DNA from 4 places in the Mesorhizobium sp. LCM 4576 genome. Region 2 is predicted to be linked to each of the others. Evidence: riboswitches for the same ligand, from Rfam matches in the RefSeq annotation. Region 2 holds a riboswitch; each other region holds the start of a gene.

The links. Region 2 has a riboswitch for thiamine pyrophosphate ahead of LCM4576_RS05235 (YkoF family thiamine/hydroxymethylpyrimidine-binding protein). Riboswitches for the same ligand answer to the same signal wherever they lie in the genome.
Region 1: linked by a shared signal. The riboswitch ahead of thiB (thiamine ABC transporter substrate binding subunit) and the one ahead of LCM4576_RS05235 (YkoF family thiamine/hydroxymethylpyrimidine-binding protein) in region 2 are both predicted to bind thiamine pyrophosphate.
Region 3: linked by a shared signal. The riboswitch ahead of thiB (thiamine ABC transporter substrate binding subunit) and the one ahead of LCM4576_RS05235 (YkoF family thiamine/hydroxymethylpyrimidine-binding protein) in region 2 are both predicted to bind thiamine pyrophosphate.
Region 4: linked by a shared signal. The riboswitch ahead of thiC (phosphomethylpyrimidine synthase ThiC) and the one ahead of LCM4576_RS05235 (YkoF family thiamine/hydroxymethylpyrimidine-binding protein) in region 2 are both predicted to bind thiamine pyrophosphate.

The regions. Positions count from the first base shown of each region.
Region 1 is NZ_MDDT01000061.1:20,170-24,669, forward strand. It holds gene thiQ (thiamine ABC transporter ATP-binding protein) at 1-365, opposite strand, end outside; gene thiP (thiamine/thiamine pyrophosphate ABC transporter permease) at 362-1,978, opposite strand; gene thiB (thiamine ABC transporter substrate binding subunit) at 2,200-3,201, opposite strand; TPP riboswitch at 3,254-3,359, opposite strand; gene LCM4576_RS29910 (thiamine diphosphokinase) at 3,497-4,141, shown strand; partial or broken gene LCM4576_RS29915 (ATP-binding cassette domain-containing protein) at 4,143-4,500, shown strand, end outside.
Region 2 is NZ_MDDT01000011.1:73,184-75,942, reverse strand. It holds gene LCM4576_RS05240 (ABC transporter permease) at 1-755, opposite strand, end outside; gene LCM4576_RS05235 (YkoF family thiamine/hydroxymethylpyrimidine-binding protein) at 943-1,551, opposite strand; TPP riboswitch at 1,542-1,654, opposite strand; gene LCM4576_RS05230 (hypothetical protein) at 1,862-2,206, shown strand; gene LCM4576_RS05225 (hypothetical protein) at 2,362-2,571, shown strand.
Region 3 is NZ_MDDT01000075.1:99-4,875, forward strand. It holds partial or broken gene thiQ (thiamine ABC transporter ATP-binding protein) at 1-640, opposite strand, end outside; gene thiP (thiamine/thiamine pyrophosphate ABC transporter permease) at 637-2,253, opposite strand; gene thiB (thiamine ABC transporter substrate binding subunit) at 2,475-3,476, opposite strand; TPP riboswitch at 3,529-3,634, opposite strand; gene LCM4576_RS31500 (thiamine diphosphokinase) at 3,772-4,416, shown strand; gene LCM4576_RS31505 (ABC-F family ATP-binding cassette domain-containing protein) at 4,418-4,777, shown strand, end outside.
Region 4 is NZ_MDDT01000021.1:87,192-89,891, reverse strand. It holds gene thiC (phosphomethylpyrimidine synthase ThiC) at 1-1,629, opposite strand, end outside; TPP riboswitch at 1,734-1,849, opposite strand; gene LCM4576_RS36280 (hypothetical protein) at 2,055-2,342, opposite strand.

The sequences.
Region 1 (4,500 bases), on a different contig from region 2:
ACGCGGTCGGCCTCGCCGAGTTTCAGCGACGGCGAGCGGCCGAGTCCGACATTGGCTTCGACCGAAAGGTGGGCAAACAAATTGTTTTCCTGGAACACCATCGACACCGGTCGCGCCGAAGGCGGCGTGTCGCCGATGTCGATGCCGCCGATCAGCACCCTGCCCGCATCGGGCGTTTCGAAGCCGGCTATCAGATTGAGCAGCGTCGACTTGCCGGAACCGCTCGGCCCCATGATGGCGGTGATCCTGCCCGCCGCGAATTCGGCATCGAAGCGGAAGGAAGATTCGCCGTAGCTGAACGCGATACCATCCAGCGTGACGGTGAGGCCCTTATGCGCGGCGGTGCCGTCGATCGTCGTCGTCATGACTTTCCTTCCCGCCCCAGCCAGTCAGCAACGACCACCAGCATCAGGCAGACGAGGCCGAGCAGCAAGGCGAGTCCCGCGGCGTCGGCGGTCCGGTAGCTGCCCATGCGCGCCAAAAGCAGATAGGGCAAGGTCTGTACGGAATCGCTGCCGAACAGCGCGATCACCCCGAGATCGCCGAGCGACAGCGCCATGGCGAAGGCGAATCCGGTGGCCAAGGGCCGCCTCAGCGACGGCCAGTCGATCAGGCTGAGCCGGGTCCAGCCGGATATGCCGAGCGCCAGGCAAAGCCGCTCATGGCGTTCGCTCGCCGCATCATAGGCCGGGCGAATGGCGCGGATGGCGAAGGGCATGGCCATCACCGCATTGACGGCGACGACCATGACCGGCGCGATGGCGAAGACATCGGTGATGCTGCGCAACGCCAGGAACCAGCCGGCGCCAAGCACGATCGGCGGCACGACGAGCACGAAGCCGGCTCCGGTGTCGGCGGCGTGCTCGAGCAGCGACATGGCGCTGCCGGCACGGCGCCGCAGGGCCAGCGCGCGCCGCGCCGCGATCAGCGCCAGCGACAAGGTCACGCTGAGCAGCGCCGCAAGCAAAGCAAGGCCCGCGCTGGTGAGCGTCGCGCGGCGCACCGCCTCCTCGCCCGCCAATCGGCCGAGATCGGCCTCCAGACCTGAAACCACCGTCGCCGCCATCGGTCCGGCGACGAACAGCAGGGCAAGCACGATGAGGCCGCCATTCAGCACGCTCTCCATGCGGCCCGCCGAAAGGTAGCGGCGCGGCGCCACCGGCAGATTGGCGTCGCCGACGGCGTTGGCGCCGAGCCGCGTGAGAGCGACGACCACGATGAAGGTCAGCGCGATCTGCAACAGCGTCAGCACCACGGCGCGCGCGGGATCGAAATCGAAGCGCAGCGCCTGGTAGATGGCGACCTCCAGCGTCGTCGCGGCCGGACCGCCGCCCAGCGTCAGCACGATGGTGAAGGAGGTGATGCAGAGCATGAAGACCAGTCCGGCGATCCCCGGCAAGGCCGCGCGCAGCACCGGCCATTCGATCAGCCGGAAGGCCGGGCGGGCGCTCATCCCAAGCTGGCTCGCCAGTCGCCACTGGTCGGCGGGAATGGTGCCCAGCGACTCCAGGAACAGGCGCGTCGCCAAGGGCAGGTTGAAGAAGACATGCGCGACCAGGATGCCGGAGAGGCCGTAGATGCCGGGCCATTCTCCGCCGCCAAGCCCGGCGAAGACGCCGGCAAAGTACCCGGCGCGACCGTAGAGCGCCAATATGCCGAGCGCGGCGACGATTGCCGGCAATGCCAGCGGCACGGTGAACAGTTGCAGGATCAGTCGGCGGCCGGGAAAGGCTGGATGCCGGGACAAGGCGCGCGCCACGAGCAGCGCCGGCGCGACCGACAGGAGCGTCGAGAGAGCCGCCTGCCAAAGCGTGAAGCGGGCGACGCGAAAGAGATAGCTGTCGAAGGCGGCGGCAGCGCCGGAGAGGTCATGCGCGCCTTCGATGGCGAGGCCGGCGAAGGCGCCGCCGATGAGGATGGCGATTGCTGCAAGAGCGATGACGCCAGCGGTTATGCGGGAGTCACGCGTGGCGTGCACGCTGCACCTTGTTGAGATTCAGCGAACGCCGCGTTCCTTCGCGCCCCCCTCTGGCCTGCCGGCCATCTCCCCCTCTAGGGGGGAGATTAGCAGCTTCGACGCCCCGCTTAGTCCTGCAGCATTGGAGATTGGCGAAAGTCGGCGTGACAGCCAATCTCCCCCCTTGAGGGGGAGATGTCCGGCAGGACAGAGAGGGGGGCCTTGGCGCAAGCATCGCAGCCCTACTTGCTCATCACCGCCAGCCACTCATCCACCCAGGCCTTGCGGTTGGCCGCCACTTCCTCAGGACTGAACAGCAAGGTCTTGGTCGGCTTCACCAGCTTGTCGAAGGCCGGGTTGAGCGGCTTGTCGGTCTTGCCGGCCGGGAACATCCAGTTGGTCTCCGGAATGACGTCCTGGAACTTCGGTCCGGTCATGAAGGCGATGAATTTCTGCGCCAGCGGGTTCTTCGCGCCGGCCGTGGTGATGCCGGCAACCTCGATCTGCAGGTATTCGCCCTCCTCGAAGGAGGCCGCCTGGTAGCGCTCGGTGTTCTCGGCCACCATGTGGTAGGCCGGCGAGGTGGTGTAGGAGAGCACCATCGGAGCCTCGCCCTTGGTGAACAGGCCATAGGCCTCGCTCCAGCCCGGCGTCACCGTCAGGACCTTGGTCTTGAGCTTGGCCCAGGCTTCCGGCGCCTTGTCGCCATAGACAGACTTCACCCACAAAAGCAGGCCAAGGCCGGGCGTCGAGGTGCGCGGATCCTGGATGACGATCTTGTCGGTGCCGCTGCCTTCCACCAGCTCCTTCAGGCTCTTCGGCGGGACTTTCAGCTTCTGCGTGTCGTAGACGACGGCGAAATAGCCATAGTCGAAGGGCACGAAAGTGTCGTCGCTCCAGCCTCCGGGCACATTGATCCCGGAGACTTCGCCATGCGGCGCGAAGAGGCCGCTCGCCTTCGCGTCCGCCGTCAGATTGGTGTCGAGGCCAAGCACGACATCGGCTTTGGTGCCGGCGCCTTCGAGCTTGACGCGGTTGAGCAGCGCCACACCGTCGGCCACCGAGACGAATTCGAGATCGCAGCCGCATTCGGCCTCGAATTCCTTCTTCACGGCCGGTCCGGGTCCCCAATCGGCGGTGAAGCTTTCATAAGTATAGACGGTGAGCTTGTCCTTGGCCTCGGCAGGCGCGACGCCCGCCAGAAGCGCAACAAGGCCGGTTGCGAGAATGAGATTGGACAGCATTGCGCGCATCGGCGCCTCCTTCGTTCGAGTGACAAGGAATTGAGGCGCCGGATGGTCCGAAACGTCTAATCCCTCCGCCGGTACAAACCGGATCAGGTTCAGCGGGTTGGCTTGATCGCCTCTCAGCCGGATCACGTCCGGCACCCCGTTAGAGCGTTTCGACAGATAGGCCCGGCCGAAGCGGCGCGCAAGCGGAAGTTTTGCCGGGCAGCTAATGTTCGCCGGCAGGGTTCGCAACCGAAGCGCACTGCATCCGGCTTCCGTTTCGCCCGGTGGGCTGGTAAGGGCGACGCCCATGGGCACATTCACCATCCTGCTTGGCGGCGAACTCATCCGCACGCCCCGGCTCGAACGCCAGATCACTGGCTCGCGCGTCATCGCCGCCGACGCCGGCATCGGCCATGCCCGCTTGCTGGATATCGTCCCGGAACTCTGGGTTGGCGATTTCGATTCGGTGCCGGCCAACCTGCCGGATGATCTCGCCGCCGTTCCGCGAAAAGTCTTCCCGGCCGAGAAGGACATGACCGACGGAGAGCTCGCCATAGCGGAAGCGCTTCAGCGCGGCGCCACCAGCCTGGTGCTGGCCGGAGCCTTTGGCGGCAAGCGCGCCGACCATGCCGTCCTGCATCTGGCGCTGGCCGTGCGGCTGGCCGCCGCCGGCACGCGGGTGCTGCTGACGAGCGGCGCGCAGGAAGGCGTTCCGATCCTGCCCGGCAAATCGAGCTTCGACTATGATGAGGGCACCTTGTTTTCGGTGCTCGGCTTCTCCGAGCTTGGCGGCCTGACTGTGACCGGCGCCAAATGGCCGCTCGACCGCGTCGAGGTGGCGTTCGGCTCCTCGCTCACTATATCAAACGAGGTCAAAGGGCGGCTCGGCATCGCGCTGGAGCGCGGCCGGGCGCTGCTTCTGGYCCACCCTTATCCTCTTCCAGAAAGCTGATATGGCGCCGCCACTCCTCAACCTCGACGGCATTAAACTGACCTTCGGCGGCACGCCGCTGCTCGACGGCGCGGCGCTCAGCGCATCCGCCGGCGAGAAGATCGCGCTGGTCGGCCRCAATGGCTCGGGCAAGTCGACGCTGCTCAAGATCGCCGCCGGCATGATCGAGCCGCAGGACGGCGAGGTCTTCCGCCAACCCTCGGCCACGGTCCGCTATCTGCCGCAGATGCCCGACATGGACGGTTTCGCCAGCGTGCGCGCCTATGTCGAAGCCGGCCTCGGCCCGGCCGACGATCCGCATCGCGCCACCTATCTGATGGAACATCTCGGCCTCACCGGCGAGGAGCGGCCGAACGATC
Region 2 (2,759 bases):
CCGGAAGGCCTGTTGCCGCCATGCCCCGCCCTTTCGCCCTTTGCATTTTCCCACGGCATGGCCAGGCGCTGCACCAGCACGGCAAGGCCGAACAACACCAGCGTCAGCGCCGAGCTGACGGCGACCGCCGCGAGCACAAGGTCGGGCCGGAAATTGTTCTTGGCGCTGAGCATGTAGATACCCAGCCCCTTCGCCGCGCCCGCATATTCGGCGAAGATCGCGCCCACCACCGCATAGGTGATGGAGATCCTCAGGCCCGCGAAGAAATAGGGCAGCGCCGACGGCAGCCGCGCGAGCCAAAAGATGCGCCAGCGCCCTGCCCCCATGGCGGCGAGCAGCTGGCTGATTTCGGTGCTCGTGGCGGCGTAGCCCTCGACCAGCGCCACCATCATCGGGAAGAAGGTGACCAAAGCCACGAGCAGTATCTTCGGCAACAGCCCGAAGCCGAACCACAACACCACCAGCGGCGCGATCGCCACCAGCGGCAAGGTCTGACTGGCGATCAGCAGCGGGAACAGCGCCCGGCGCAGGGGGGCCAAAAAATCGACCAGCGCCGAGAGGATGAAGGCTGCGACGAGAGAGAAGGCGAAGCCGGCCAGCGTGGCGCGGATGGTGGGCAGCGTGTTGTCGGCCAGTGCCGCGCGATTCTCCCAGGCTTGCGCCAGCACGCGGGACGGCGCGGGGAGCACAGTAGGGGCTATGCCGCCGAAGCGGGCGTAGAGCTCCCAGGCGGTGAGGAAAAGGGCGAAAGCCAGTGCGGCGGGGAAGAAATTAGCGAAGGTTCGCGTGAAGGTTAATCTCTCCCCTTGCGCGGGAGATTGGCCGTCGCGACCGCTTTCGCCAATCGTCGAAAGTTCTCTCGACGAAGCGCCCTCTCCCCCGCGCAACGGATCGTACCAAACAGCCACGACATCTACCTCGACAGCTCGAGCTTGCGCGGGCTCAAACCGCGGTCGGGCTGTTCGCCGAAATCGTTATGTCGAGCGTCACATGCCCGGCGCCAGGGCCGAAGCGGCAGAACGCCTCGTTCAGCGTGGCGAACACCGCGCCGGCGTCGCCGCGCAGCTTGGTGCAGAAATGCTTCGAGCGCTCGAAGACGCCGGACTGTTTCAGGAAGTCGATGCAGCCATAGATCTCGTCCATGTGGTCACCGGTGCCCATCACATAGAGCGAGAACTGCGCCGCCACCGCCTGGCTGGTCGAGGGTGTCGCATGCACGGCACTGAGCGCGGCCYCCTTGCGTTCCTCGAGCGGGATCGCCGGGCCGCCGATCTCGTCGGAGCGGCAGATCGGGTCGTCCGGCTCGCCGGGGCAGCCGCGCGAGACCGCGYCCGACAGCACGCAATGATTACCGCTTTTGGCGGCCGCCACGAACAGGTCACGCATTGCGGGAAACAGCACTTCGGGCGGCCCGACCAGCAGCGTTGAAATGTCGTCGGTCTCGATCCGCAGCCTGTCGCGGTAAGGGTCGAGCGCACCGAGCGCGCCAAGGATGACGCCGACGAAATCGTCGGCCATGGGATAAAGGGAAATCTGTGCGCCGGAAAACATGGCCCGCCTCGCTCCGCTGGTATTATCCAGATCAGCTTTAGGGTCCGGAGGCTTGCCGCCACCATCTCAGCCCCGACCGTACGGAGCACCCCTGTGGATGGCCGGTTAAAGCACTGTTCGAGCGAAAGGGGAAGCGTTTTTTTGCAGAGCCAATTGGGCGGGGAGCCTCATCTCCCCCGAAGGGGAGATGGCCGGTTATGAGATTTTCGCGGATTCTTTATAGCCGCTTTATCGTTCAAATTGTACGAATCGCGCTTGCTTACTTTTCGTACATAAAGTACGATACTTCCCTTCTTTTGAGGGGACTTGCTTGGACACCGCGAACCATGCCGCTTTCYCCGACCTCTCCCGCCCCTTGCTGTCYCCACTGCCGCTCGCCGAGCGCGAACGTCTTGCCGGCGCATGGCGCATGGCCAGCCAGGACATCGCCGACGACATCCGCTTCATCCGGCAATATCTGAAAGTGATCGCCGAGAAGGACGAGCGGCTTTCGACCGGCACGCTGGTGCATGGCCGCGCCTATGTCGAGGCCTGCGCGGCCTGGCTGCCGGAGACTGTGGCGCGATATTCGCGCAATCTGAGGCTGATCAGCGAATGCGAAAGCGCGATGACGGCGGCGGGGATAAGGTTTGCCCGGTCGAGCGATGCGTGGTGAGTCCGGACAATCGCAGCGCTGCAACCCTTAGGCCACCCGTCGCAAAATGCATCGTTTCACACAATTGCCAATTGGTGGACGCGCACGAGCGGCCGGTGGTTAATTCCTCTCAGGCGAAGGAGGGTAAGCCGCATACCAGGGAGGAATTCGTTTTGATGGACCAGCGCATCGACATCGGCATACAGCCCGACGACCAACCCTACGAAGTCACCTCATTCGCCCGGAAGCACGGCCTGACTATCCCCGTCGCGGACGCGGTCCTTTTCGCCAAGGGTCCGTCGCCGTCGCGGGCCGCCTGCGACACGGCCGCGCTGGCTTTCCTGTGCGCGGTCGCGCGATACGCCGGAAAGCAAGGACGGCGGTAGCCCCGCCTACCAGCTGAACTGCAGCCCCGCGCTGCCGCCGACCTGACTGCCGGCGAAGGCAATGCCGAGCGTGCCGGTCAGCCGGCCGCCATGGGCAGTGAGGGGAAGGCTCGGTGCTGCCGATACAGGGCGCCACAAATCGACGTGCCGGGAATCGAAGCGCGAGACACGGCCGCGCCTTCACCTTC
Region 3 (4,777 bases), on a different contig from region 2:
CGTCCTGGCCGATGCGGCGCGCATCCTCCGGCTGATGCGTGACGAACAGCACCGTCATTTCGCGTTCGGCATGGATGCCGGCGACAAGATCGAGCATGTCCTCGCGCAGCGCCGGGCCGAGCGATGCGAAAGGCTCGTCGAGCAGCAAGACCGGCCGGTCGCGCAGCAGCACCCGCGCCAGCGCCACGCGCTGCCGCTCGCCGCCGGAAAGCTCGCGCGGCAGCCGCTTTTCCTTGCCCGCCAGGCCCACACGCGCCAGTGCCTCGGCGACGGCAACGCGGTCGGCCTCGCCGAGTTTCAGCGACGGCGAGCGGCCGAGTCCGACATTGGCTTCGACCGAAAGGTGGGCAAACAAATTGTTTTCCTGGAACACCATCGACACCGGTCGCGCCGAAGGCGGCGTGTCGCCGATGTCGATGCCGCCGATCAGCACCCTGCCCGCATCGGGCGTTTCGAAGCCGGCTATCAGATTGAGCAGCGTCGACTTGCCGGAACCGCTCGGCCCCATGATGGCGGTGATCCTGCCCGCCGCGAATTCGGCATCGAAGCGGAAGGAAGATTCGCCGTAGCTGAACGCGATACCATCCAGCGTGACGGTGAGGCCCTTATGCGCGGCGGTGCCGTCGATCGTCGTCGTCATGACTTTCCTTCCCGCCCCAGCCAGTCAGCAACGACCACCAGCATCAGGCAGACGAGGCCGAGCAGCAAGGCGAGTCCCGCGGCGTCGGCGGTCCGGTAGCTGCCCATGCGCGCCAAAAGCAGATAGGGCAAGGTCTGTACGGAATCGCTGCCGAACAGCGCGATCACCCCGAGATCGCCGAGCGACAGCGCCATGGCGAAGGCGAATCCGGTGGCCAAGGGCCGCCTCAGCGACGGCCAGTCGATCAGGCTGAGCCGGGTCCAGCCGGATATGCCGAGCGCCAGGCAAAGCCGCTCATGGCGTTCGCTCGCCGCATCATAGGCCGGGCGAATGGCGCGGATGGCGAAGGGCATGGCCATCACCGCATTGACGGCGACGACCATGACCGGCGCGATGGCGAAGACATCGGTGATGCTGCGCAACGCCAGGAACCAGCCGGCGCCAAGCACGATCGGCGGCACGACGAGCACGAAGCCGGCTCCGGTGTCGGCGGCGTGCTCGAGCAGCGACATGGCGCTGCCGGCACGGCGCCGCAGGGCCAGCGCGCGCCGCGCCGCGATCAGCGCCAGCGACAAGGTCACGCTGAGCAGCGCCGCAAGCAAAGCAAGGCCCGCGCTGGTGAGCGTCGCGCGGCGCACCGCCTCCTCGCCCGCCAATCGGCCGAGATCGGCCTCCAGACCTGAAACCACCGTCGCCGCCATCGGTCCGGCGACGAACAGCAGGGCAAGCACGATGAGGCCGCCATTCAGCACGCTCTCCATGCGGCCCGCCGAAAGGTAGCGGCGCGGCGCCACCGGCAGATTGGCGTCGCCGACGGCGTTGGCGCCGAGCCGCGTGAGAGCGACGACCACGATGAAGGTCAGCGCGATCTGCAACAGCGTCAGCACCACGGCGCGCGCGGGATCGAAATCGAAGCGCAGCGCCTGGTAGATGGCGACCTCCAGCGTCGTCGCGGCCGGACCGCCGCCCAGCGTCAGCACGATGGTGAAGGAGGTGATGCAGAGCATGAAGACCAGTCCGGCGATCCCCGGCAAGGCCGCGCGCAGCACCGGCCATTCGATCAGCCGGAAGGCCGGGCGGGCGCTCATCCCAAGCTGGCTCGCCAGTCGCCACTGGTCGGCGGGAATGGTGCCCAGCGACTCCAGGAACAGGCGCGTCGCCAAGGGCAGGTTGAAGAAGACATGCGCGACCAGGATGCCGGAGAGGCCGTAGATGCCGGGCCATTCTCCGCCGCCAAGCCCGGCGAAGACGCCGGCAAAGTACCCGGCGCGACCGTAGAGCGCCAATATGCCGAGCGCGGCGACGATTGCCGGCAATGCCAGCGGCACGGTGAACAGTTGCAGGATCAGTCGGCGGCCGGGAAAGGCTGGATGCCGGGACAAGGCGCGCGCCACGAGCAGCGCCGGCGCGACCGACAGGAGCGTCGAGAGAGCCGCCTGCCAAAGCGTGAAGCGGGCGACGCGAAAGAGATAGCTGTCGAAGGCGGCGGCAGCGCCGGAGAGGTCATGCGCGCCTTCGATGGCGAGGCCGGCGAAGGCGCCGCCGATGAGGATGGCGATTGCTGCAAGAGCGATGACGCCAGCGGTTATGCGGGAGTCACGCGTGGCGTGCACGCTGCACCTTGTTGAGATTCAGCGAACGCCGCGTTCCTTCGCGCCCCCCTCTGGCCTGCCGGCCATCTCCCCCTCTAGGGGGGAGATTAGCAGCTTCGACGCCCCGCTTAGTCCTGCAGCATTGGAGATTGGCGAAAGTCGGCGTGACAGCCAATCTCCCCCCTTGAGGGGGAGATGTCCGGCAGGACAGAGAGGGGGGCCTTGGCGCAAGCATCGCAGCCCTACTTGCTCATCACCGCCAGCCACTCATCCACCCAGGCCTTGCGGTTGGCCGCCACTTCCTCAGGACTGAACAGCAAGGTCTTGGTCGGCTTCACCAGCTTGTCGAAGGCCGGGTTGAGCGGCTTGTCGGTCTTGCCGGCCGGGAACATCCAGTTGGTCTCCGGAATGACGTCCTGGAACTTCGGTCCGGTCATGAAGGCGATGAATTTCTGCGCCAGCGGGTTCTTCGCGCCGGCCGTGGTGATGCCGGCAACCTCGATCTGCAGGTATTCGCCCTCCTCGAAGGAGGCCGCCTGGTAGCGCTCGGTGTTCTCGGCCACCATGTGGTAGGCCGGCGAGGTGGTGTAGGAGAGCACCATCGGAGCCTCGCCCTTGGTGAACAGGCCATAGGCCTCGCTCCAGCCCGGCGTCACCGTCAGGACCTTGGTCTTGAGCTTGGCCCAGGCTTCCGGCGCCTTGTCGCCATAGACAGACTTCACCCACAAAAGCAGGCCAAGGCCGGGCGTCGAGGTGCGCGGATCCTGGATGACGATCTTGTCGGTGCCGCTGCCTTCCACCAGCTCCTTCAGGCTCTTCGGCGGGACTTTCAGCTTCTGCGTGTCGTAGACGACGGCGAAATAGCCATAGTCGAAGGGCACGAAAGTGTCGTCGCTCCAGCCTCCGGGCACATTGATCCCGGAGACTTCGCCATGCGGCGCGAAGAGGCCGCTCGCCTTCGCGTCCGCCGTCAGATTGGTGTCGAGGCCAAGCACGACATCGGCTTTGGTGCCGGCGCCTTCGAGCTTGACGCGGTTGAGCAGCGCCACACCGTCGGCCACCGAGACGAATTCGAGATCGCAGCCGCATTCGGCCTCGAATTCCTTCTTCACGGCCGGTCCGGGTCCCCAATCGGCGGTGAAGCTTTCATAAGTATAGACGGTGAGCTTGTCCTTGGCCTCGGCAGGCGCGACGCCCGCCAGAAGCGCAACAAGGCCGGTTGCGAGAATGAGATTGGACAGCATTGCGCGCATCGGCGCCTCCTTCGTTCGAGTGACAAGGAATTGAGGCGCCGGATGGTCCGAAACGTCTAATCCCTCCGCCGGTACAAACCGGATCAGGTTCAGCGGGTTGGCTTGATCGCCTCTCAGCCGGATCACGTCCGGCACCCCGTTAGAGCGTTTCGACAGATAGGCCCGGCCGAAGCGGCGCGCAAGCGGAAGTTTTGCCGGGCAGCTAATGTTCGCCGGCAGGGTTCGCAACCGAAGCGCACTGCATCCGGCTTCCGTTTCGCCCGGTGGGCTGGTAAGGGCGACGCCCATGGGCACATTCACCATCCTGCTTGGCGGCGAACTCATCCGCACGCCCCGGCTCGAACGCCAGATCACTGGCTCGCGCGTCATCGCCGCCGACGCCGGCATCGGCCATGCCCGCTTGCTGGATATCGTCCCGGAACTCTGGGTTGGCGATTTCGATTCGGTGCCGGCCAACCTGCCGGATGATCTCGCCGCCGTTCCGCGAAAAGTCTTCCCGGCCGAGAAGGACATGACCGACGGAGAGCTCGCCATAGCGGAAGCGCTTCAGCGCGGCGCCACCAGCCTGGTGCTGGCCGGAGCCTTTGGCGGCAAGCGCGCCGACCATGCCGTCCTGCATCTGGCGCTGGCCGTGCGGCTGGCCGCCGCCGGCACGCGGGTGCTGCTGACGAGCGGCGCGCAGGAAGGCGTTCCGATCCTGCCCGGCAAATCGAGCTTCGACTATGATGAGGGCACCTTGTTTTCGGTGCTCGGCTTCTCCGAGCTTGGCGGCCTGACTGTGACCGGCGCCAAATGGCCGCTCGACCGCGTCGAGGTGGCGTTCGGCTCCTCGCTCACTATATCAAACGAGGTCAAAGGGCGGCTCGGCATCGCGCTGGAGCGCGGCCGGGCGCTGCTTCTGGCCCACCCTTATCCTCTTCCAGAAAGCTGATATGGCGCCGCCACTCCTCAACCTCGACGGCATTAAACTGACCTTCGGCGGCACGCCGCTGCTCGACGGCGCGGCGCTCAGCGCATCCGCCGGCGAGAAGATCGCGCTGGTCGGCCGCAATGGCTCGGGCAAGTCGACGCTGCTCAAGATCGCCGCCGGCATGATCGAGCCGCAGGACGGCGAGGTCTTCCGCCAACCCTCGGCCACGGTCCGCTATCTGCCGCAGATGCCCGACATGGACGGTTTCGCCAGCGTGCGCGCCTATGTCGAAGCCGGCCTCGGCCCGGCCGACGATCCGCATCGCGCCACCTATCTGATGGAACATCTCGGCCTCACCGGCGAGGAGCGGCCGAACGATCTT
Region 4 (2,700 bases), on a different contig from region 2:
CAAGGTCTCGTCGTGGAACGAGCGCGCCGTCTCGGGATCGAGCGACAGGTTGAACTGGTCTTCCCAACGGAACTCGAACCGTGCCCGCGAAAGCGCGTCGTCGCGGATTTTCGCCGCGGGATGCCCCTTGGCAAGATCCGCTGCGTGTGCAGCAATCTTGTACGTGATCACCCCGGTCTTGACGTCGTTTCGATCCGGCAGGCCGAGATGTTCCTTCGGCGTCACGTAGCAGAGCATGGCCGTGCCGAACCAGCCGATCATGGCCGCGCCGATGCCGGATGTGATGTGGTCATAGCCCGGCGCAATGTCCGTCGTCAGCGGCCCCAGCGTGTAGAAAGGCGCTTCGCCGCAGACGGCGAGCTGCTTGTCCATATTCTGTTTGATCTTGTGCATGGGCACATGGCCGGGGCCCTCGATCATCACCTGGCAGTCCTTTGCCCAGGCGATCTTCGTCAGTTCGCCAAGCGTCTCCAGTTCGGCGAATTGGGCCCGGTCATTGGCATCGGCGATCGAGCCGGGACGAAGGCCGTCACCGAGCGAGAAGGAGACGTCATAGGCTCTGGCGATATCGCAGATCTCCTCGAAATGCTCATAGAGGAAGCTTTCGCGGTGATGGTGCAGGCACCATTTCGCCATGATCGAGCCGCCGCGAGAGACGATGCCCGTGACCCGGTCGACGGTCAGCGGAATGTAATGCAACCGCACGCCGGCATGGATGGTGAAGTAGTCGACGCCCTGCTCGGCCTGTTCGACCAGCGTGTCGCGATAGACCTCCCAGCTCAGGTCCTCGGCAATGCCGCCGACCTTTTCCAGCGCCTGGTAAAGCGGCACCGTGCCGATCGGCACCGGGGCGTTGCGCACGATCCATTCGCGGATGTTGTGGATGTTGCGCCCCGTCGACAGATCCATGACGGTGTCGGCGCCCCATCGGATCGCCCAGACCATCTTTTCCACTTCTTCGGCCATCGAGGAGGTGACGGCGGAATTGCCGATGTTGGCGTTGATCTTCACCAGGAAATTGCGGCCGATGATCATCGGCTCGCTCTCGGGATGGTTGATGTTGGCGGGAATAATCGCACGGCCGCACGCTACCTCGTCGCGCACGAATTCCGGCGTGACGAAATCCGGGATCGATGCGCCGAACGCCTCGCCGTCCTGTTGCAGCGTGCCGCGCAGGATCTCGCGGCCGAGGTTTTCGCGGATGGCGACGAATTCCATCTCGGGGGTGATGATGCCCGCGCGCGCGTAGGCGAGCTGGGTGACGYCCTTGCCGGCTTTGGCCCTCAGTGGACGGTTGCGGATCGGAAATTCCCGCGTGAGACGCTCGCCTGCCGCAAATCCGTTGTCCTCCGGCCTGACATGGCGGCCGTCATAAGATTCGACATCGCCGCGCGCTGCGATCCAGTCCTGCCGAAGCCGGGCAAGACCCTTCTCGATATCGGTTCCGATCGCGGGGTCGGTATAGGGGCCTGACGGATCGTAGACCGTCACCGGCGGCTCGCCGGCAGTCGGGTGGACCGCGATCTCGCGCATCGGCACCCTGATCTGCGGATGAAGGATGCCGGATTTGTGGATCTTCCGCGAAGCCGGCAACGGCCCGGTCGACACGGTCGGGGTCAAGGCATTCATTTGAGGCTCCTTTGCTCGTTGCATTGGAGACCCAGTTCTGTGCCGGAAGGATGAAAAGACGCTTTTGGTCGACCTGCTTGAGACAGTCTTCGGGCATGAACGCCCGCAAAGCGCTTGCACCGTCCCTACGCCAGTATGAACTGGATCAGGTTCAACGGGTCACTGCGCCGCAAAGCCAGCAGTATCTCAGCCCCTTGCCGGGACTCCCCTGGTGAATGCTTGCGAATTGACCGGGCCAGCGCCGCTTTGTCAAGCGCCTTCAGGCAGCGGGCAGACCGCGGCGCTGATCGGCTGCTGATCAAACTGCGGGAAAYGTTCGCGCATAAGGCGGCGACAAATCGCGCGCACGAGTAGAGGGCGGGGAAGGGATAAGAAGATTGTCAAATCACCGGACTGAAAGTTCGGTGCTTGCGATGATCACGCCTTCAATCGGCACCAAAGGTTTGCGCGTAGATCTCCTCGATCCGCTCTGCCTCGTCATTCGTCAGCGCGGCGAATTCCTTTTCGCGGGCGCGGTTCGATAGCTGGCCGCCGTTCTGGTAGAGGAAACGGAAGAGCAGATCGATCAGCCGCTCGGGCATGTCGATAAAGGCATCCCCATGTTGCCGGAACTGATCGTAGCGCTGCAGAACGCGGTTTCGTTGGGAAGATCCCGTTCGATGGTTCGTGGAACGCAGGCATAGAGGAATTCGGCGTGCGGGCGCCGCCGCCATGAAAATTGGGCTCTTCTCTCGAATTCCTGTTCAAACCGGCCAGGGATATGAAAAATGAACCTACTCCCTGAAAATTGATGCTCCAAGCCAGACTTTGCCGAAAATGGATTCTAGAACCTTCCTGAGATCTGCGTGTTTCGCCCGGGTCGCTGGCCAAGGAATGGAGCCTTTCGTTTGCCGACATCGAATTCGTGAATGCCAAGCCGGTCGGTTCGAGGCTCGGACTGGCGGTGCAGCCGAAGTTTTTCGCAGCCTTCGCATATTTCGCCACCTCGACGGCTGAGGTTCCCGGCAAAGCGGTTTCCTACCTGACTGACCGCCTAGCGTTGGCGAGACCGATTTTGACGGTCACGATTTT